DNA from 4 places in the Syntrophomonas sp. UBA1041 genome. Region 4 is predicted to be linked to each of the others. Evidence: riboswitches for the same ligand, from Rfam matches in the RefSeq annotation. Region 4 holds a riboswitch; each other region holds the start of a gene.

Region 1 (5,445 bases), on a different contig from region 4:
TGACGCTCACCAATGGCCATGGTGCCCGGCAGAGACGCTTGGCCTTTTCCATTAGTTCTTGTTCAACTGCCACTGGAACTACTCTGGTTCCGGCTACATATTGCCCTTTAACCACACTGCGGCAATTGTGCAGGGTAGAAAAGATTACATGTTCAAGACTGTTGAGTTTCTGTAACTGTGCTAACTGCACGCGCAATAAACCATCGTATTGCGCTATCAGGTCCACTCTGCCCTGGTTGGGGCGAGTATAGGCTATTCCCGCGCCGGCTGCGCTGGAAGCCAGCAACAAAGCGGCATCATCCTCATGCATCAGGTCATCATCAGGTTCCCATATCAGGACATGTTCCTTGCCCAGATCCCTTAACAGGTTTACATCCTCGGCAGCGATAATATGTCCCCGTTTAAAGGCACGATTCTTTTTCTTCCCGGGTATTATTCTGGTGATATCGTGCCCCAGTGTTAAACCTATGGCCTGATCCACAGCGACCTTGCGCATAACAGACCTCCTAAATCGCTTCGATCTTCACAGCGCATACTTTGTATTCACCGGTGCCCGTGGTCGGGTCTAATACCGCGCTGGTAAGTTCATTGGTCGGAGTCGAGGCATAATGGAAGGACATCCAGATCACGCCGGGCAATACCCGATCGGTCACTTTCACTGCGGTGGTAACTTGTCCGCGCCGCGAGGTGACCTTGACCAGATTTCCGGTTTGAATGCCCAGTTTTTCCGCATCAGAGGGGTTCACTTCGGCCATTTCTTTATCCCACACACTGCTGATCCCGCCTGAATACGGGGTGGTGACATTGTAATGGAACAGGATACGGCCGGTTGACAACAGATAGGGGTATTCCTGGTCAGGCACTTCGCCCGGGGGTACATGTTCAGAGGGCTGGAAAAGTCCCAATCCGCGGGTAAACTTACCGGCGTGCAGGAAGGGAGTTCCGGGATGTTCGAGGGTCGGACAGGGCCATTGCAGGCTTTCTTTTTCCAGGCGATCGTAATTGATGCCCGTCATAGAAGGTGACATTCCTGCCATTTCCTTCCATATGTCGTGGGGATGGTCATAAGCCATGGGATATCCGATCCTGCTAACCATCTGACAGATGGTCTGCCAGTTGGCCTGGCCGGGAATGGGTTCAATGGCTTTGCGCACCCTTTGGACGCGGCGTTCGGTATTGGTAAAGGTGCCGTCACATTCAGCAAAACTGGCTGCCGGCAGAATCACATCCGCGAACTGAGCCGTTTCGGTGAGGAATAGTTCCTGTACCACCAGAAATTCCAGGTTGGCCAGGGCCTCCTTAATGTGGTTGGCATTGGGATCGGTCAACACCGGGTTCTCGCCCAGAATATACATCGCCTTGACGCTCCCGTGGTGAGCAGCTTCGAACATCTCCGGAATCTTTAACCCTACCTTGGCAGGCAGTGAGACGTTCCAGGCCTTTTCGAATTTCTCACGATTGGCGTCTACTGTAACCGCCTGATAACCTGAATATACATTGGGCAAGGCCCCCATGTCACAGGCGCCCTGGACATTGTTCTGTCCGCGCATCGGGCATACCCCGGTGCCAGGACGGCCCAGATGACCGGTCAACATGGCCAGGTTGGCAATGCTCATAACATTGCGGGTTCCGCAGATATGCTCTGTGATCCCCAGGGTATAGAATATCATGGCCCGGTCAGTGGTGGCATATAAGCGAGCCACGCTGTATAGATCCTCCACCGGCACTCCGGTCAGCTCGGAGACATGTTCCGGTGTGTAAGCAGCCACGATTTCTTTCAATTCTTCATAGTTTTCGGTTCTTTCGGCGATAAAGGCCTTGTCTTCCAGGCCTTCTTTGATAATGATGTGCATTAAGCCATTAAGCAGTGGAATATCAGTTCCTGGTTTTAGCCTCAGCCAGTGATCGGCTTCGTCGACCAGATCGATATGGCGCGGGTCACATACCACCAGCTTGGCCCCGTTGCGCGCCGCCTGGCGCATTTTGTATCCGATGACCGGATGGGCTTCAGTGGCATTGGTCCCGACCAGCAGCATCATCTGGGCTTGTTCGGTGATTTCGTTTATGGGGTTGGTCATCGCGCCGCTTCCAAAAGTGGTAGCCAGACCGGCTACAGTGGGCGCGTGTCAGGTACGGGCGCAATGGTCCACATTATTGGTTCCCATTGCCGCGCGGGCAAACTTCTGCACCAGGAAATTCTCCTCATTGGTACAACGGGCTGAACTTAAGGCAGCAAAAGCGTCCGGTCCATATTTTGCCTTAATGTCATTTAAACGGGCAGCGATTACATCGAAGGCTTCATCCCAGCTGGCGGGAACGAATTGACCCTCTTTTTTGATGAGCGGTGTAGTGAGGCGGTTTTCATTATAGATGAAATCCCATCCGAAACGGCCTTTAACGCACAACATACGCCCATTCACGGTGCTTTCGGGGCTGGATAGCACGCCATGTATTTTACCGTCTTTAAGCGCCAGGTCAAAGTTGCATCCGGTACCGCAGAACGGGCAGGTGGTTCTGATCCGTTCATATTCCCAGCGCCGTCCCTGACCGGCCATACTCTTCTCGGTTAAAGCCCCGGTCGGGCACACGGCCACGCACTGCCCGCAGAAAACACAGTCTGATTCGATATAATCCACATCCGCAGCAGTAGTGGCTTTGCGGTCAAAGCCCCGATACAGGAAAGACAGGTTGTCCTGACCAGTCATCTCCTCACAGGCGCGAACGCAAGCGCCGCACAGGATACATTTGTTCAGGTCCCTGACAATAAAAGGATTGCTGGCATCAACAGCGTAGTGGTGCCTTTCCCCGGCAAAACTGCTCTCTTTAACGCCATAGCGATAACAGTATTCAGCCAGCTTGCAATCCCCCATTTTTTCGCAGGTCATACAATCCAAGGGATGGTTGGCCACCAACAATTCCAGTATGGTTTTACGGGCTTCAACCACTGATTCTGATTCGGTGTCTACTTCCATCCCCGGGTAAACCGGAGTAACACACGCCGCGGGCAATAGACGATTGCCTTTCACTTCGACTACGCACATGCGGCATGCCCCCAGCGGACTCAAATCGGGATCATAACAAAACCGTGGTATATCAATCCCAACCATATCCGCAGCCTGCAAAATAGTGCTTCCTGCCGGAACCTGAACCTCCTTTCCGTTCATCACAATAGTTACCATTTCCAAAACCTTCACCCCTTTCGTTTTTTGGACAGATATAAACACAAAAAACCTCCTGCTTTAGAAACAGGAGGTTTTTGCATTTGCCCGCTTAAAGATCAGAAAAAGACACTTAATTCTGACCATGATCCGACAAACACCAGCCTTCAATATTAATATTGAAGACTAACTCCTTTCCAAGCACGGGAGGCAGGCCTGTTTCCCGGCCTACCCAACGGTTGAGGAGCCATAGCATTTGCTTTAGGCTCAGCAACTCGGAGTATTAAGTATTAAATTTAAAATTAAAACTGGGGCGTTTTCTCTATTACCTGTATATTAGACATTTTTCTTAAAACTCCTGCTAGGGATAATTATTTCCCAAGCAAAAAGGATGGGGCTCCTCCCCCCTGAAGTTCCTGTCATCCCTTGGTGAGAAGCTAGCCAAAACAGACCCGTTCCGGATGACTGTAAACATTGAAGCGTTCGCCGCGAGCAAAGCCGACCACGGTGATACCCAGCTCCCTGGCCCGATCAACCGTTAAGAGGGTTGGAGCCGATCGTGACAGGATAAAGGGTATCCGGTTGTAGGCAGCCTTCTGAAGGATTTCAAAAGCCACCCGCCCGCTTAAAACCAGACACTTATCATGGAGTGGAATCTTGTTTAGAAAAGCATAGCCGAACACCTTGTCCACTGCGTTATGCCGGCCGATATCCTCGAAGCGTTTGATCAAACCCTCTGGCCCGCCCAATCCGGCACTGTGAACTCCGCCGGTCTTTTTGAAAGTATATGATTTCTCATCCAGTTCGCTGATTATCGCCAGTAATTGCCCGGGTGTAAAAAGGCCCTGACCCGGGGGCTGCTTCATCAAGGGCTTTAATACCCCATAGCCCCGACCTATGCAGGTATTGATGGTTTTAATCGATTCAGTATAATTTCCGGGCTGCCCCTCGATGACAATATCTACCCCATCGTCCTTCGACTCGGTTAAACTCAATAATTGGCCGGATGGTTCTATGATCCCTTCACTGATAAGATACCCGGCAGCCAGTTCCCGTCCGGCATGAGGTGAAGAAGCCAATCTGACCACTTCCTCACCATTGAGCTTTATCTTAAGGTATCTCTCCGTAACCAGGGGTTCCAGGCTCGGTTTAACCTGGCCTTGATCAAAAGCAACAACCTCCCTGTACTCAGTCAACTCCTTTTTATCCATGTTTGCCGCCTCCCCATTGCTCTGACGTCTTTTCGTTTGCCAAGTGCTCCCGGTGCTTTTTGAAAAGGGTTGGTTAGCATAATTTAATCATACTTGTTCATAAGTATCCAGGCTATTGGGTGCAGATCAAACAGCAGAACCCGTTCCCCAATAATATTCAGTCCAGAGTAAACTGAAGCCATAATGATGGACTCCCTCTACTTCATCTTGTAACAAATGGGCGCCAGGCATCAAAAAGATATGTTGTCAAATAGCATAATATGTGTATATACTCATATCAATAGATATACCCGTCTCGCTTTCTATAACCAAAAATGAGGTGTTGGCATGTCAGCCCAGGACGATAATGACAAGAAAATGGCCGCAGCCATGGGCCGGGCCTGCGTTTTTTATAATATCCGCAAAACGACTCGGATGTTAACTTCCTATTATGACCGGGTCTTGAGTCCTTGCGGACTAAAGACAACTCAGTTTTCCTTACTGATGAATGTTCTTTTGCTGGAATCTGCAACGGTTTCACAATTAGCCCGGCAGCTGGGAATGGACCGCACCACTCTGAGCAGAAATGTGCGTCTGCTGGCGCAGAAAGGCTTGCTGCGCCTAGGCAGCGGCGAGGATCGCCGCGAACAACGTATCAGCCTGACCGCAGAGGGCAGACTGGCTATCGATCAAGCCATACCGTTTTGGCAGCAAGCTCAATCCGAGGTGGAGAAACAATTAGGTCAGGAATGGGTTAAAGATTTTCTTTCCAGCTTGAGGAGAATAAACCGTACGGAATTATAAGATATTTTTTAACATATTATGTGTATATACACTGTTTCTCTTGGGATGACTGCTCAAGCTGACATATATTCGGTAAAGGGGGTGCCCGTGAGATATGTAAATAGAATGGGATCGGGCTCTGATGTTTTGGAACTGATTTACAGGTTAATAGAATTGGGGAGGTAACTAACTTGAACAATTTGGATTTAAGCGCAGCCAAAAAGAGGATTAAAACATTTATGCGCAATGTTGGAGTGGACGATATTGGGTTCGCCAATCTGAAAGACTATGATAGTCCCAAATCTCCGGTGGTT
Region 2 (5,445 bases), on a different contig from region 4:
CCAATATTCCCGCCATTGTTGACAAGGGCGCGGATTGGTACAAAGGCATTGGCGCGGCGGGCTATCCAGGAACCAAAGTCATGACCTTGACGGGAGATATTGTCAACCGCACTGTTATTGAAGTGCCTACTAACACCACCATCCGCCAGGTATTGAACGATTTTGGCGGAGGAATTGCCGGTGGCAAAAAGTTCAAGGCGGTGCAAATAGGAGGAACATCTGGCGGATTCATACCCGAATCACTGCTCGATACCCCGATCGACTTCGATTCCATGTCAGCCATTGGCGCTACCCTGGGGTCAGGAGCCTTCTTCGTAATGGATGAGACCCGGGATATAGTCGATGTAATTGATCGCATAAGCAAGTTCTTTGCTCATGAATCGTGCGGCAAGTGCACCCCCTGCCGGGAGGGAACTCAGCGCATGCATGAAATGCTGCACCGGGTGAAAAACGGCGGAGCAGTTGCCGGCGATCTAGACTTTATGGAGAGACTGGGAAGCGTTATGTCCAAAGCCTGCTTGTGTGGTTTGGGACAGGCGGCTCCGGCTCCAGTGCTAACAACCTTAAAGCATTTTAGAAACGATTATACAGCCAAGTTTAATTAATGCTCTATAATCCCAGATTATGTTTATTATGTACCGGGGGCCATAAACCCCCGGTACACAATCTTGTGCTATAAGTTCGGGCAATAAAAATGATTAATGAGAAAAGTGAGGAGTGAGGGGTAAGGAGCGCTGATGCTTGTGTCTTAATCTACGATTAATTTAGCTTTAACCATGACGGGTTCTTCCCCCGACCTTTTATGTACATCTAACAGTAAAGGAATATTTCCCGTATTAATATCTTTTCGGTTTACCGGCAGGGCGTAGGCATGGCCCTGTTCAATAATCATTTCTCCTCGGTGCAGGCTGCGCCCCGACTTTAAATGTTCAATGGGACTGGCCAGCTCTATATTAAACCAATCACCTTTATACAATAACTCTCCTTTTAACTTAAGCAGGGCCGGTTTTACCAGAGCTTCAAACAATATTCCGGCTGCAGAGGGGCTGCCGGACAGATTGAAAATAAGTTTGCCATCAAGAAGGGCGGCCGAAGTATTTTTGCCGGGAAAGACGTTTATACCTTTGAAAAGAAGCTGGGCATTCAAATACTCGAACGCGTTGCGAACCAAGTCGAAAAGGCCGTTGCCGGTCCCCCCGCTGATTATTATCATATCAGAGACCCGTGCCGCCTTTTTTATTGCAGCTATAATGGTGTGCAGGTCATCATTAATTACAGAAGGCGACAGCGACGGTAAAGCTCTGCTGCTGTTTATTTTGCATGCTAATAGGCTCCGGTTGCTGCAATATATGCATCCTGTTTTGATGGGGGACCCGGGTAAAAGCAACTCATTTCCCGTGTCTATAATATATACACGAGGCACTTTGTATACCGGCACCCTTTCTATGCCACAGGCGGCTATTCTTTCCAGGATTTCCGCTTTTAAAACCTGCCCTTTGGCGGCAACTCTATCTCCAGCCATCAATTCGTGGCCGGCTCTTCGTATATTTTCACCCCGCCGCGGCCTGATGCTGACAATTATATAGTTTTCATTTATTATCTCAACGTCCTCTTGTTTGATAACGGCAACGCTGCCCTCTGGAAGCAAAGCCCCGGTCATAATTCTACAGGTTTCCCCGGGCCTTGTTGGCCTGTTTTCAATTGAACCAGCTCCGATAATAGAAGCTACTCTCAAACGCAACGATCGTCCGGTTTGCAGTCTTTTAAGATCAGTCTTGCCAATCGTATAGCCATCCATTGCCGAACGGTCAAAATTGGGTATATCAATAAAGCTGGCTATATTATCCGCGGCCACCCGCATATAGGCATTATCGATGTGCAGGTACTCGGTGTCCAGGGCTTGAATGCTTTCACAGCTTATATCAACAGCTTTATCTAAACTAACAGCTTCTAATATCTTATCATTAACCAACTGTAGTCTACTCATAAATAACCTACCTCATTTATCGCGCATTTCCTTTTTTGTTCTATAAAGAGGTGAAATATATCCCCCGATGTTTTAAAACCCTCAGTATATATTTCTTTATTTATTATACATCCATTATAGTAAATTGTTAGGCTTAATATGAAATAATTATGTTTAATTTTTTTAGTGACAAAATAATAGCATTATGTTATATTGTGTTTGAGATAGTTGGATGTATATAGCATACGGTGTATTATTCTGTGTATGGTTGGCGTATGATTAAGACAATTGTATAGCTCCAAGCCTTTAGACCTAAAGCAAAGCCATGGTTTCTAGGCCTCTGGGTATAGTTGGAAACGATTGTGCCTCCCCGTATTTTTGGAAAGGAGCCTAAAAAGCCTGGTTCAAAGCAGGTAGTACTTGCTGGGCCATAATGGGCATAAAATCCAAAAATATTTTTTTATGCCCCTGGCCTTTGCTGGAGGCATTTTTGCTTATCCCATAAATGCAATCAGGTACTCTGGCAAAAAGAGTATCTGCTGGTAGTAGTAGTTTTTAAGGGAGGTAGAGATTGGTTATGAAATTTACTCGTCGTGGTTTCCTGAAGCTTTCAGGTCTCTCCGTTGCCGCGGTTGCTTCCGGCTTGGGGTTTGACTTGGAAGCAACTGCCGCACACGGGCACGCACTGAAGCTGGCAGGGTGCACAAAGATACCCAGCATCTGTCACTTCTGCTCAGGTGGATGCGGGCTTCTCCTGCATATTAAGGATGGAAAACTGGTCCACCTTGATGGGAACCCGGACAATCCCATCAACGAAGGTACCCTTTGCCCCAAGGCGGCAAGCCTGGCGCAGGTGGCCTATTCTCCGGAACGTCCGAAAAATCCGCTTTATCGTGCTCCGGGTTCTGACGAATTCGTGGATATTACCTGGGAAGAAGCTTATGATCGTATTGCCAAGAAAATCAAGGAAGTCAGAGATAAGACCTGGACGAGCACCGAGGAGATTACGAATGCCAAGACCGGAGCCAAAGAAACCGTTACCGTGAATCGGGCGGAAGGCATTTGTATGATAGGTTCGGCCGAGGTTGATAATGAGGAAAGCTACCTGCTTTCCAAACTTGCCCGCCTGATCGGGACACCATTCCACGAACACCAGGCCCGTATCTGACACGCGCCCACGGTGGCTAGTTTGTCACCTTCATTTGGACGCGGCGCCATGACCAACTCCTGGCAGGATATGCAAAACTCCGAATGTTTCTTGATCGCAGGCAGCAACTGTGCGGAATGCCATCCCATTGCTATGAAATGGGTTAACCGCGCCCGGGCGAAAGGCGCCAAGGTTATTGTTGTTGACCCGCGCTTCACGCGCACCGCTTCCCAGGCGGATGTCTTCGCCCAAATCCGTCCCGGAACCGATATTGCTTACCTGGGTGCAATGATCAATTATTACATCGAGAATAGGCTTTATGATGAGTTCTATGTTTTGAATTTCACCAATGCGCTTTATAAGATAAGCAAAGATTTTGGATTCAAAGACGGTATGTTTTCCGGTTTTAACCCTGAAACCAGGAAGTATGATTATGCAAGCTGGGCCTATCAACTGGATGCCGAGGGTAAACCGGTAAAGGCAGACAGCCTGGATGATCCGGATTGTGTTTTCCAGAAACTCAAAACCCATTATTCCAGATATACCTTTGAAGTAGCTTCAAACATCACCGGAATACCGGTTGCCAAAATAAAACAGATAGCCGACACCTTCGCTGCAGCCAAACCAGGCAACATCTTCTACGCCCTGGGCATGACCCAGCACACCACCGGTGTGCAGGGTATTCGTTGCTACGCCATCATCCAATTGCTACTGGGCAATGTGGGCAAGGCCGGTGGCGGCATCCAGGCCCTGCGCGGCGAGCCCAATGTTCAGGGTTCCACCGATATGGCCAACCTGAACGCCAACTTGCCTGGATATATCCCTTATCCTACTAATCAAGAAAAGACCTTGAATGATTTTGCTGCGAAACACGGCTCGGTCCAGTATAAACCAATAGTAGCCCTGCTCAAGGCCTGGTTCGGCGCGAATGCTACCGCCGAAAATGAATACGGATATCAGTGGCTGCCCAAGAACAATCCAGCAAATATGCCTATTCAACCCCAGTTCTTCAGCAAAATGGAAGAAGGACAGTTTAAGCTTCTCCTCAACTGGGGCTCCAACTCCACGGTTTCCATCCCGGACAGAAAACTGGTGGCTAGAGGCCTATCTAGTCTGGAAATGCTGGTAGTGGCCGACATATTTAACACCGAAACCGCCCAGTTCTGGAAAGAAGAAGGATTAAATCCGGCCAAGATTCCGACCGAGGTAATCTTCCTGCCGGCGGCCTTCGTTTATGAAAAGGCCGGCAGCATGACCAATTCTTCCCGCCTGGTCCAGTGGAAGGAAGTGGCATTAAAACCCCTCAATGACTGTCACCCGGATTTGGATATGCTGGACCACATCTTCAAGAGAGTTCGCGCCCTTTATAGCGGAAGCAATGACCCCAAGGATGAACCAATTTTAAAAGCCAACTGGGATTATGGCGATCATGAAGCAAGCGCATTAAAAGTCCTCCAGGAACTCGGCGGCTATAACGATACTACTGGCAAACCTATTGCCGCGATAGGCGAATATCTGGCAGCACCGATTGGCACGGTTTCCACCGGATGCTGGGTATATGCAGGGGTAACTCCGGAAGGCAAAAACCTGGCAGACCGCCGGGGCAATGCTGATCCCACCGGTCTGGGCCTGAATAAAGATTATGCTTTTGCCTGGCCGGGCAATATCCGCGTTCTCTATAACCGGGCTTCTTGCGATGCCCAAGGGCAGCCGGTCGATTCCAAACGCAAGCTGATCTGGTGGGATCCCGTCCAGAATCTCTGGGTCGGCAATGACGGACCCGATGTGGTCGACAAGACCAAAGGTCCTGATACACCGGAAGGAAAGATTGGGTTCAAACAGAATCCTGAAGGAGTAGGACGCTTATTCGCAGCTACTTATAAGAGTGGTACAGTTGCGCCAGAAGGTACTGCGGCTGTCGTCCCGATTCGTGGAGCAGGTATGACGGTTGATGGACCGATGCCGGAGTTCTATGAGCCGATTGAAAGCCCGACCGCCAATCTTCTGCATCCTGAGGTGCAGAGCAATCCTTGCGCCAAGATTGTTTCAAAAGAGTTTGGCAACCCGGATGAATATCCCTATGTCCTTACCTCCTATGGGGTTGTCGAGCACTTCTGCGCCGGGGCGATTACCCGCAACATTCCCTGGCTGAATGAGATAGCGCCTGAGCCTTATGCTGAAATAAGCAAAAACCTGGCCCATAAAATTGGTGTTAAAGAAGGGGATGAAGTCGAAGTATCCTCTGCCCGTGGCAAGTTAGTAGTGCGTGCCCTGGTGACTGACCGAATCCAGACTCTTAAAATCAACGGTAAAGATCAGGAGACCATCGGTA
Region 3 (5,445 bases), on a different contig from region 4:
TGCGATTATGATAGGTAAGATGTACAGTTTACATTTGTTATTGTGCGATCTCTTAAAAAAATCTACTTAGCATCACTGCTCATTTTCCTCCGGAATACAATGACAGCTAATGCCAGTATACCGGTTGCGTAACCAATCACCCACCAGAGGTCCGGGAAAATGGCGGCATAATTGCCTGAAACAGCGGCCCTGGCGGCATTAACCGCATGCACAAAAGGCAGTGCGTCAGCCACAGTCTTGAAGGCTCCTCCCACCAAGTTCAGATCAAACCATGTGCCACTCAGCCAGGCACTCAAATTAGTCAGCAATGCGCCGCAAATACCGCCAACCTGTTTATCATTAAGCAGACTGCCTGCCAGTAGTCCGATAGCAATAAACAGGACTGCTGCGGGAATGAGCGTTATAAGTGCGATCAGTACATTGACTTTCACTGCCATGCCCAGGAAAAATGCAGCGCCAAAACAGGCCATACTCTGCAAAATCGCCATCGGAAAAAGCGGCATGGTATATCCCAGAATAAAATCAGACGCCGACAGGGGCGAGGCAAATAAACGCATCAGAAATGATGTACCCCGGTCTTTGGCGATTAAGGTGCCAGAGAAAAGAGAGATAAAAGACAGGCCAAAAACTGCCAGACCAGGAGCAAGTTTTTCAATTTCAAACAGGCTGACTGGAATATTTGCCTGAATAGCAGAAAGCAGCAGCATCAAAACCAGGGGAAACCCAAGGCCAAAAGCCAGATTGAGCGGATCTCTGAGCAATTCTTTACGATTGCGTGCAGCAAATGCCAATGATTTCATAATTCAACCCCGCTTTCAGCAGCCAGCGCTACAAATGCATCTTCGAACTTTTGCGTGTGAGTGCCAGCCATCAGCTCCTGGGCAGTTCCAACTGCTTTGAGTCGGCCTTTGGCCATGATGGCAATTCTGTCTGACAATGCCTCGGCTTCTTCCAGATAATGTGTTGTCAGAATGATCGTTACTTTGCCTTTCAGACTGCGGATTACGCCCCACAACTCACGTCTGGCCAAGACGTCCAACCCTAGAGTCGGTTCGTCCAAAAACAGAATCTGGGGATCTGAAATGAGAGCCATGGCGATACTGAGCCGCCTCTGCCATCCTCCGGAGAGTGTCTTCGCCCTGTCTCTGGCAATATCGGACATACCAAAGCGCCGGATCATTTCGTCCGCCTTTTCGGCCGCCTCTTTCTTGCTGCGGCCGTATAAGCGCGCAATAGTCTCCAGATTCTCTGCGACAATCAGGTTAGGGGCAACGGCGGTTTCCTGAGGGGAAATATTGATTTTGCTCTTGACAGCATACGGATCACTGACGATGCTGTCGCCAAGCAATTGCGCATCGCCGCTGGTCGGTTTGCTTAGGCCACAGAGCATCTTAATTGTGGTTGTCTTACCGGCCCCATTGACACCCAGCAAAGAAAAAAGCTCACCTTGCTCAATTGTCATACTCAGTCGATCAACAACAGTGCGTACACCATATTTCTTGGTTAAATCCGTGGTGATAATTGCACTCATTCTTGCTCTTCCTCCGGTTTTCCCTGTGCTGCGAAAATGGCGTTAGCAAATTGTATAAACTCTTCGTTGCGCACAATAGCAATGCCCCGCTCTTTGTCGGCAAGCAGCAGCAATGTGTCGCCGGGCTTAATATTAAAGATATCCCGCGCTCCTTTTGGAATTACGATTTGCCCTTTCTCCCCCACTTTAACAGTGCTCATGAATTTTCCATCTGGTCTCTCCATTCAAAACACCCCCATTTATGGCGTTGTGCAGCCGATGTCCGTCGACATTATTACCCCAACTTAGACTGGGGGTCTAGTTGTCGCGGATAATGCGATCCGGATTGCGATGCGGCCAATTTGCCCTTACTAAAGTTTTGCCCAAATTTCTCGTATAACCAGTACAACTTGTATTACATGCATATTCTAGATAACTTGTATGTCTTGTATAATTTGTATAACTTGTGATACTCACATTCTACCTTCATCCAGCCTTACTGTCAAGCCCGACAACCCAGAGTAGAACCGCCAGCCAAACTGTAAAGGATATTGGCTGTGGGGCAGCGAATCATCGTATGCAAAAGTTGCATAGTCTTGAGTACCAAAAAAATAAAAATTGACAAACCTTCTCCGAGCTATGTCGCCTGCAGTCGCAAGGATATGGCGTCATAGCCGATAGGGTGCAATTGGAAACGGTTGCGCCTCCCTTTTGGAAAGGAGAGTGGGCTATTTGAGTTTTCTAAAAATCGAGCCGGGTTAAGCGCAAATACCATGCGTTAGCCTGGCTTTCTGTTTTCCGTTTTCATTTTCAACCTTTTGGAACACACGGAAAACCAGACTGCAAACGCAATTTTCTAACGGCACTAACATCATCAAGCGTACTCAGGCTAAGTACCTAGTAAACAGTTGAGGTGAAAAATATTGCCTAATGGAATTTTTAAAATCAGCAAACCGATGAACGAACCGGAATTAACATATACGCCCGGAGGCCAGGAACGGGATGAACTTAAGAAACACCTTGCCCGGCTTGGAAAGAGTGAGGTTGAAATACCTCTGGTTATCGGCAGCCGCAAAATATATACCGGCCGAACTGCCAAATGCGTTATACCCCATCGCAAAGACTGCGTAATCGGTACATTTCACATGGCTGGCGAGAATGAAGTGCAAGAAGCGATCAAGGCTGCGCTTGCCGCGCGCCGGGAATGGGAATCTATGCCCTGGGAGCATCGTGCCGCTATCTTTCTTAAGGCAGCTGAAATAATCGCCGGTCCTGGCCGCAGTACGTTGAACGCCGGCACAATGTTATGCCAGAGCAAGACAGCCCATCAGGCGGAAATTGATGTAGTCTGCGAACTTGCGGATATGCTGCGTTTCAACACATATTTTATGAACGAGATTTATGCTGAACAGCCAATCTCGGCGCGAGGTTCCTGGAACCGTATGGAGTACAGGCCTTTGGAAGGTTTCGTGCTGGCGGTGACACCTTTTAACTTTACTTCGATAGCAGGCAATCTGCCTACCAGCGCTGCCATCGCAGGAAATGTGGTGCTTTGGAAACCGGCTTCTTCCGCGGTGTATTCTTCCTATCAGGTAATGCAGGTTCTTCAGGAAGCCGGTCTACCCCCCGGAGTCATTAACTTCATCCCCGGTCCAGGCAATATAATCGGAGAAGGCACTTTTTCACATCCTTGGTTTGCCGGTTTGCACTTTACTGGATCCACGGCGACATTCCAATCGATGTGGCTTTCGGTCGCCAAAAACCTGCCTAATTACCGTTCTTACCCCAAGTTGGTTGGGGAAACTGGCGGCAAGGACTTTGTGTTTGCCCATCCTTCCGCTGCTATTGAACCGCTGGTAACCGCTCTGGTGAGAGGTGCCTTCGAGTTTCAGGGACAGAAATGCTCGGCAGCTTCCCGGGCATATATTCCCTGCAGCATCTGGCCTGAAGTAAAAAAGCGACTGATCGAAGAAGTCAACTCAATCAAAATGGGCGACGTTGAGGATTTCACGAACTTCATGGGAGCAGTGATTGATGCCGGTGCCTATCAGTCGATCAAATCATATATCGATTACGCCAAACAATCAGGCCAAGCGGAGGTTATCTGCGGTGGCGGCTGTGACGACACTGTTGGCTACTTCGTCCAACCAACCGTAATAGTGACGACCAACCCTCATTTCAAAACCATGGTGGAAGAAATCTTCGGCCCGGTATTAACAATTTATGTCTATCCGGATGAAAGCTTGGACGCCGCTCTGGATCTATGCGATTCCACTTCAATCTACGGGTTGACCGGCGCTGTTTTTGCCCAGTCTCGTAGTGCGATCGTTGAGCTTGAAAAGCGCTTGGCGCACGCTGCCGGCAACTTTTATATTAATGATCGCCCTACCGGAGCTGTCATTGGCCAGCAGCCTTTTGGCGGTGCCAGAGCTTCCGGTACCAACGATAAGGCCGGATCCAAACTCAACATGCTACGCTGGGTCAACCCCAGGACTATCAAAGAGAACTTGAACCCGCCAATCGGCTACCGGTATCGGTTCATGGATGAGTCATAAGTCACATATCTGTTCTTCCTTTTCCGGCCTGCCTGATCTGTCCAATCTGTACGGCCTGTCAAGCAGCCTTTTTAATCTGGCAGCTCTGTGATAAAATAGGTATAAGAAATCCTTGGGGAGTGAACGGAATGGAAGATTCCAAAGTAGCCGTGATCCTGGAGGATCTCAGATCACAGTTTAGGGTGTTCGGCGAAGGGTTGCAGACGCTCAATGAAAAGTCCGACAGAATAGATCGAAAACTGGAGGCGCACATCGAGGAAAACCGCCGCCAATTTGATCAAAATACGCTGGAGCACCGACAGATTGCACAGGACCTTCGGCAAAATGCGCAAGAGCATCGCCTGATGCTGCAAATGATCAAGGAACTAAACGAGGAGCAAAACAAGCTCAAACAGGCAAAATAGCAGCTTTTGTGCCCTCCTCAAGGACAGACTCCCCAACTGCGACATGACCTTGACTGGACCACGACCTTTACAATACTCGGCACACAGCAATAACCGCCTTGAAACCGAAGAATGTTGGCTTCAAGGCGGTTTTTCATTCAATTATGCGCATACTATTCACGATGCATTGATCCCAGCCAAGGCACTGGAGGATTAATCGTGAAACTTGCGGATTTAATGGTTAAGCGACGTAATCCCTTTCTTGCCACTGCCCGGCTATCCGGGATCCTGTGCAGGCGCAGAAGCTATTTCAAAGGCCGCCGCCATGATTGCCGCCAAGCCTCTCACGAACGATCTGCGCGTTCTGCGCGATCGGCGCGATCAGCCAGGCCCTCCCGCACTCTTTCAAACAAATACGGTTGAATTGCCGGATAAGTCAATTTCTCGGGCAGATTATCCGCCACGATAATCTCCTTGATTTCCATCTCTTTCGGCAATTCACCCAGAGCGTTCACTTCGGCAAAGAAGAGCTTTCCGTAAGTTTTGACTCCATCCCGAGTAACCGAATATACGCAAACCGGCGCTAGAGCGAAATCAGCGGCACCAGTCTCTTCCTGCAGTTCGCGCCTGGCCGTATCATTGATATCCTCGCCAGGCTCCCTGTGTCCGCCGGGGATTTCATATGTATCGCGGAGTTTGTGACGGCAGAAAATCCACTGGCCGCGATAGCGCGCCGCAATAACAGCAAACTTCAGCTGATCATTAGCAATGTGGATCGCGTCATCTGAGTTATGAAAGTTGATTATGATACTCATCATTTTACCTCAGCATTGGGGACTTTGATAAATGTCTTTCCATTACAATCCCAGTCGTAATTGCCAGCAACCGTAAACTGGCTCCCCGCGCCTGTAAAATCAAATTTCAGGGTGACCGGAAATGAAATCAATTCAAACTGATCGTCGCCGATATATTTCATAGGCATATAAGGCCAAAATAA
Region 4 (5,445 bases):
TCAGCTGAAAACTCTCCCCGTTCCGGGGCGCCGGCTGAAGCCTGGGTATGGCCTTCGGCCAGAACCTTCCCGCCGGCTTCTTTCAATCGGAAGTTCACCATGGCTTCAAATATCATCGCACTGCCCTCGATTTTAACCGGGCTGGATACGGTCTGTCCCGGGGTTGGAGCAGTCGCCCAGATGACCGGTTCGTAAACCGAGTTAAGGTTGCGTTCAAAAGGCTGGTCATGCAGTCCTACATGCCCCCACCAGTCCAAACCATTTTCGACCCGACCGTCAACCGTGAACTGTACTTTTTGAACGGTGGGGAACTCGGTCAGGGTATTGACAATGCTGGCTATACCCAGAGCCTCCCCGGTGGCCCCGACATTGGCCTGCAATACCTCGGCTGAAAAGTCGACCGTAGCCAAGCCTTGCTCGATTTTTATGCCCAGGACTCCGGTATCGGCCGGGAGCACCCGATAAGCTCCGTCAGTCTGGGGTGTTCCTGTGATCAGTTCATTCAAAGCTGCCCCGGCAACAGCCTCGCTTTTCTCCACCTTATGCACTTCGCGCACCAGGTACATATTGTCAGCCGTACTTTTCACATAGTAAACCGCCACATCCATGGTCTGGACAGCCTGTGGGCCGGATGGAGCGGGCTGGGGTTTGGGGGTCTTCTGCGACCAACACCCGGTTGCTCCTATTAACAACAAAAACAATAACAGTATAGCGGCATTTCTAAACCGGCGGATCTGTCTGTCCGACTTATGCTTTATCAAGGCCCGCGCCCGGATTGCTGATAATCGTGGCATCTGATATAACCTCCCTCTCCCTGCTAAAAAGCCAAAGATGGTTTGTATCCCCAGTATAACATCTGAAATAGGGCCTCATTAGGGGTAAAAAGGGGGCTTTTCACTGTAATTTATGAACATGTTGCGGCGGTTTTGGTCGCAATCTGGCTTCTTGAAAGCTGTAAAAACAAGCAACGTTAAAAAGAATGCGCATCATGGCAGGATTTATCGAAAATTCGCCGAAAATATTATATATCAATTGCATATTTTCTCCGAGCTGTACTGCCTAAAACCATACAGGTTATGGCAATCAGCCGACGGGTTAGCCTGGAAACGGGGTGGCCTCCCGTGCTTGGAAAGGAGAGTGCAGTAAAACAGCGATAATTGTATCAGCGCTGGTTGACCAATCCTGGCATGGCCAGGATTTTTGTTTTACGGAAGTTGTTTAATAAGCCGGGATATAATCTGGACGCAATGCTCTGCAGCCTTTAACCCGCTGGAATATGCCTCGGGCCCTCCAGAGGTTTCAGCGAGAGGATCCATAACTATGGGAGTCTGCCGGGGCCTTAGCCCCGCCCCGGCAGATTACTCCTGGATTAAGATCAGTCCGCCAAAGAACCTTTGAGTCCGGGCCGCCACCGCCGTTGCAGCGCCTCAGGCGTATTTATAAAGCCGCGGCATATAATGCTATTAGAACAGTAATTATAATGCCTCATTACATAATTCAACACCTGGGGGAATAGGAAATGAGACTTTATATCTCTATCGATGATACCGACAATTTGGAGAGCAGAGGCACCGGCAAACTTGCCTCCCTGCTGATCGATGAACTTGTCGACAGACACTGGGGCAGCGCCCAGCCTATCACCCGCCACCAGTTGTATGTTCATCCCGATATCGCCTACACTTCACACAACAGTTCCATGTGTTTCGGGTTTGATACCGGGGCGCACCTGTTGCAGGATATCATCGATCTGGCTGGGGAATTTCTCCGCAAGGAGAGCGCGCCTGGATCAGATCCTGGCTTGTGCGTGGCTGCGGTTCCCGGACTGACCTGGACCGATGAGGTGATAGCTTTCGGGTTCCGGGCCAAAGAAGAAGTTCTCAGCAAAAGGGAGGCTTATGAATTAGCCCGAAAAGTCGGTGTTCACCTATCTGAACATGGCGGTACCGGAATCGGAGTGATTGGCGCTTTGGCCGGAGTGGGGCTTAGAGTAGGCGGCAATGACGGCCGCTTCCGGGGCAAGATCGAGATTGAGCCCGCCTGGACAGCTATCACTGTAGCTAGTTTGATAGAGCGCACCCATGTGGATGAAGTGCAAACCACTGCGGGACTGCGCCTGCCTGATAATGAGCTTATCCTCCTGGGAGAGACGGTGAAACCGGTGCTCTTAAACGGGCGCTGCATCCTGCTGGTATATCCTACTGAAAAAACCGGGACCGGTGAGCCCAGGTGGCAAACCTGCACTAAGTCCTATGTGAGGATGTACTGATTCATTTCAACTGGGATTTTCTCAAGAGCAAGACATAAAGCCATGGGTTTTATTACACCTTAATTAAGAGTTTTTGCAGGACGGGGATGATTCAGTAAATGGTTTCATTTGAGCCCATTTACTGAATCATTCCCGTCATTTTAGTGTTGATATTTTGCCGGGCTTTGAAGTTGGATTGAAATGAATCAATATCTAAACGGAAGCTTGCGGGGGTAGGATTCATGAGGCGTAGTAACACCATTGCCTTGCCTTGAATACTCTATCACTAGAATATTAATATATCGGAGAGGTTGGTTTATATAATGAGTATTTATGGAGATTCTTTTGAGTGGCTGCTGGTGCGCTATCGTCACAGAAAAAAGCGGCCGCTGGTCCGCAAAAGGGGCGGCGGCGTAAGTACATCCGATGATTCCCTGGCCGGTTTGAGCGAAGCTTTAAAAAGCGCCGGTGAGCCCAATGTGTCAAGTCTTGATGCCTGGGGTTACGTATTTCACATAAATACCCAGAACATAGCGGTCGGGGCTCCGGTTAACTTCAGCAATAATGGCCCTTTAATGGGCATCACCCACGCACCCGGCACATCCAACATAGAAGTCGCTGCGGCAGGGACATATAATATTTCTTTTGCGGTTTATACGGCGCAGAACAACCCTCAGGATTGGGCGGTGGTAGTGAATGGCATGGTCAGGTCGCGATTCAATTCTGCCGGTCAAACCATACATGGTTCAACCTTATTAACGCTAAATGCAAATGACGGAGTAACCATCCGCAATGTAAACACCCTCCCCAGCCCCGCAACACTGAGGCAAGGCCCCTTCACAACCGCCTATGTATTAATATTGAAAGTGGATTAACATCATGGCCTGATCAGCTCTGTACCTCAAGAATAGTAAATATCATGCAAAAAGACCGGGGGCTATGCCGGCCCGGTCTTTTCTGGGAGCAATATCGGTTATTGCAGTTTTTTGCCTTCGGGAGAGTTGGGGAAAAACAAGGGTTCGCCATACTTGTCTTTGCCGAACTCCTTGACGATCTTCTGACCTTCGGCTGAAACTAGCCAGGCGATAAAGTCTTGGGCCCCTTCCGCGTTGATGTTGGGGAATTTGGCCGGATTGACCGGTATCAGGGTGATGTAGTTGAGCAGCAACTCATCATTTTCAACTAATACCTGCAACTTGATCTTATCCTTAGTGGTGATATAAGTAGCCCGGTCCATAAGGGTATAGGCCTTTTGTTCATCGGTGTAGAGCAGGGTGGGGACATTGCCGCTGGCCCCTTTTTCATAGATGCGATACCATTCTCCGCTAGGCTTGATGCCGGCCGCATCCCAAACCTCGATTTCCTTTACATTGGTGCCGGATTTGTCGCCCCGACTGATAAACAGCGATTTGCTGTCGGCAATTTTTTTGAGAGCCGCAGTGGCTGATTTTTCGCCCTTAATTCCGGCAGGATCCTCGGCCGGACCAACGATGACGAAATCATTGTACATGAAATCGACTCTCTCGGTGCCATAACCGTCAGCAACGAATTTTTCTTCCAGGGCTTTGGCATGAACCACTACTAAATCCACGCTGCCACCCTCTGCAATCTTGAGCGCCGCACTGGTTCCGGCTCCAACATGACGAACCCTTACTCCGGTTTGTTGTTCATAAGCATCCTCAAGAGCGCCTATGATGCCGGCATCGATCGGGCCGATAGTACTGGATAAAAACACCTGTTTGACTTCTTTGACCGGAGCGGGCTGCTGCTGGCTGCATCCCGGCAGGGCAAAACACCCGACCGCCAGCAAAACCACCAGCAACAAAGCTATATGCCTGTGCCTCTTCACACTTTCATACTCCTCTCACATTCTGAATTTATCATTGACCGTACAGTCGGCTACTGCTTGCCGGCTCACGATCTCCCCGTCTTCCATGTAATAGATGATGTCAGTCAGATCCATGGCCTCCCTGATATGATGGGTCACCATGACAGTGGTTATCTTCTGCTCTTTTAAGAGTCTGCCGATGTCCTGCTTGAATTCATTGCGGGTTTCTTTGTCCAAATTGCTGAAGGGTTCATCCAGCAATATGATCTCCGGCTGCAAGACCAAAGCCTGCGCGATAGCCACCCGCTGGGCCTCTCCCCCGGAAAGCGACCTGGCCCGTTGTCTGGCCAGATGAGCTATGCCCAGCCTTTCCAGCCAGGGTTTCACCTGTCTCTCCCGCTGTTTGCGACTCATATGGCGGAATTTGAGACCTAATTCCACATTCTCCATCACACTCAAATCGAGCATCATGGGCTTTTGGAAAACCATTGCCATTCTGCGCCGCAAATCCAAAAGGGTTTGATCTTTGCCCTTTTTGCCGAACCAGGTGATTGTGCCCGTAGTCGGTTCCAACAACGCCGCCATAATCAGCATCAGACTGCTTTTCCCGGCGCCATTGGGTCCCATCAGGCTGATGGACTGCCCGTCTTCCAGGGAAAAATAAGGGATATTCAGGATGGTTCGCCGGCCTAATACCAGGGTCATAGCTTTGATTTCGATGACCTTATCCATTGTTGCTTCTCCATTGCTGCAAGATAGTCAAGAGCGCGGTAACGCCGTAGGCCAGCAGAAGCAGAATAATGCTTAAGGCGATGGCCACATCGAAGTTGCCTTTGTTGACCTCCATAACCGTAGCCGTTGTCAACACCCTGGTCTGGCCTTTAATATTGCCGCCCACCATCATGGAAGCGCCAACCTCGGACACCACTCCTCCAAAACCAGCCATGACAGCAGCCAGCAGTCCCAACTTGGCTTCCTTGACCAGGCTCCATAACATCTGCAGGCGGTTGGCGCCTAGTGCCAGTAATTGCATCCGCAACCGGGGATTGATCTGCTGAATCGCCGCCAGGGTAAAACTGACCACTATCGGAGAGGCAATCACCGCCTGGGCGATGATGATCGCCAGAGGGGTATAAATGATATTCAAATCCCCAAAAGGGCCTGACCGCCATAAAAATATACTGACCCATAATCCTACCACTACTGGCGGCAGGCCCATGCCGAAATTAGCCAGACTGACAAGAAAATTGCGACCAGGGAACCGACCCAGGGCTAAAATGGCTCCCAGGGGAACACCGATTAAAACGCTTACCAGGGTGGCTGTTCCCGATACCTTGAGGGTAAGCCAGGTAACCTCCAATACTTCCGGATC

What was found. Region 4 has a riboswitch for molybdenum cofactor ahead of B2633_RS16105 (hypothetical protein). Riboswitches for the same ligand answer to the same signal wherever they lie in the genome.
Region 1: another riboswitch for molybdenum cofactor. It lies ahead of fdhF (formate dehydrogenase subunit alpha); the one in region 4 lies ahead of B2633_RS16105 (hypothetical protein).
Region 2: another riboswitch for molybdenum cofactor. It lies ahead of fdnG (formate dehydrogenase-N subunit alpha); the one in region 4 lies ahead of B2633_RS16105 (hypothetical protein).
Region 3: another riboswitch for molybdenum cofactor. It lies ahead of pruA (L-glutamate gamma-semialdehyde dehydrogenase); the one in region 4 lies ahead of B2633_RS16105 (hypothetical protein).

What each region holds. Positions count from the first base shown of each region.
Region 1 covers NZ_DCEA01000119.1:15,222-20,666, reverse strand. Annotated here, with positions in the region: gene B2633_RS17275 (molybdopterin-binding protein) at 1-496, opposite strand, end outside; gene fdhF (formate dehydrogenase subunit alpha) at 507-3,185, opposite strand; molybdenum cofactor riboswitch at 3,333-3,451, opposite strand; gene fdhD (formate dehydrogenase accessory sulfurtransferase FdhD) at 3,596-4,369, opposite strand; gene B2633_RS17260 (MarR family winged helix-turn-helix transcriptional regulator) at 4,697-5,152, shown strand; gene B2633_RS17255 (4Fe-4S binding protein) at 5,323-5,445, shown strand, end outside.
Region 2 covers NZ_DCEA01000101.1:4,762-10,206, forward strand. Annotated here, with positions in the region: gene nuoF (NADH-quinone oxidoreductase subunit NuoF) at 1-605, shown strand, start outside; gene B2633_RS14665 (molybdopterin molybdotransferase MoeA) at 749-1,987, opposite strand; molybdenum cofactor riboswitch at 2,251-2,371, shown strand; gene fdnG (formate dehydrogenase-N subunit alpha) at 2,544-5,445, shown strand, end outside.
Region 3 covers NZ_DCEA01000087.1:4,439-9,883, reverse strand. Annotated here, with positions in the region: gene B2633_RS12810 (ABC transporter permease) at 63-800, opposite strand; gene B2633_RS12805 (ABC transporter ATP-binding protein) at 797-1,531, opposite strand; gene B2633_RS12800 (AbrB/MazE/SpoVT family DNA-binding domain-containing protein) at 1,528-1,755, opposite strand; molybdenum cofactor riboswitch at 2,129-2,248, shown strand; gene pruA (L-glutamate gamma-semialdehyde dehydrogenase) at 2,467-4,065, shown strand; gene B2633_RS12790 (hypothetical protein) at 4,194-4,469, shown strand; gene B2633_RS12785 (NUDIX hydrolase) at 4,793-5,263, opposite strand; gene B2633_RS12780 (P-loop NTPase family protein) at 5,263-5,445, opposite strand, start outside.
Region 4 covers NZ_DCEA01000107.1:119,654-125,098, reverse strand. Annotated here, with positions in the region: gene B2633_RS16110 (Gmad2 immunoglobulin-like domain-containing protein) at 1-794, opposite strand, end outside; molybdenum cofactor riboswitch at 1,032-1,152, shown strand; gene B2633_RS16105 (hypothetical protein) at 1,520-2,266, shown strand; gene B2633_RS16100 (BclA C-terminal domain-containing protein) at 2,569-3,120, shown strand; gene B2633_RS16095 (ABC transporter substrate-binding protein) at 3,219-4,094, opposite strand; gene B2633_RS16090 (ABC transporter ATP-binding protein) at 4,110-4,805, opposite strand; gene B2633_RS16085 (ABC transporter permease) at 4,798-5,445, opposite strand, start outside.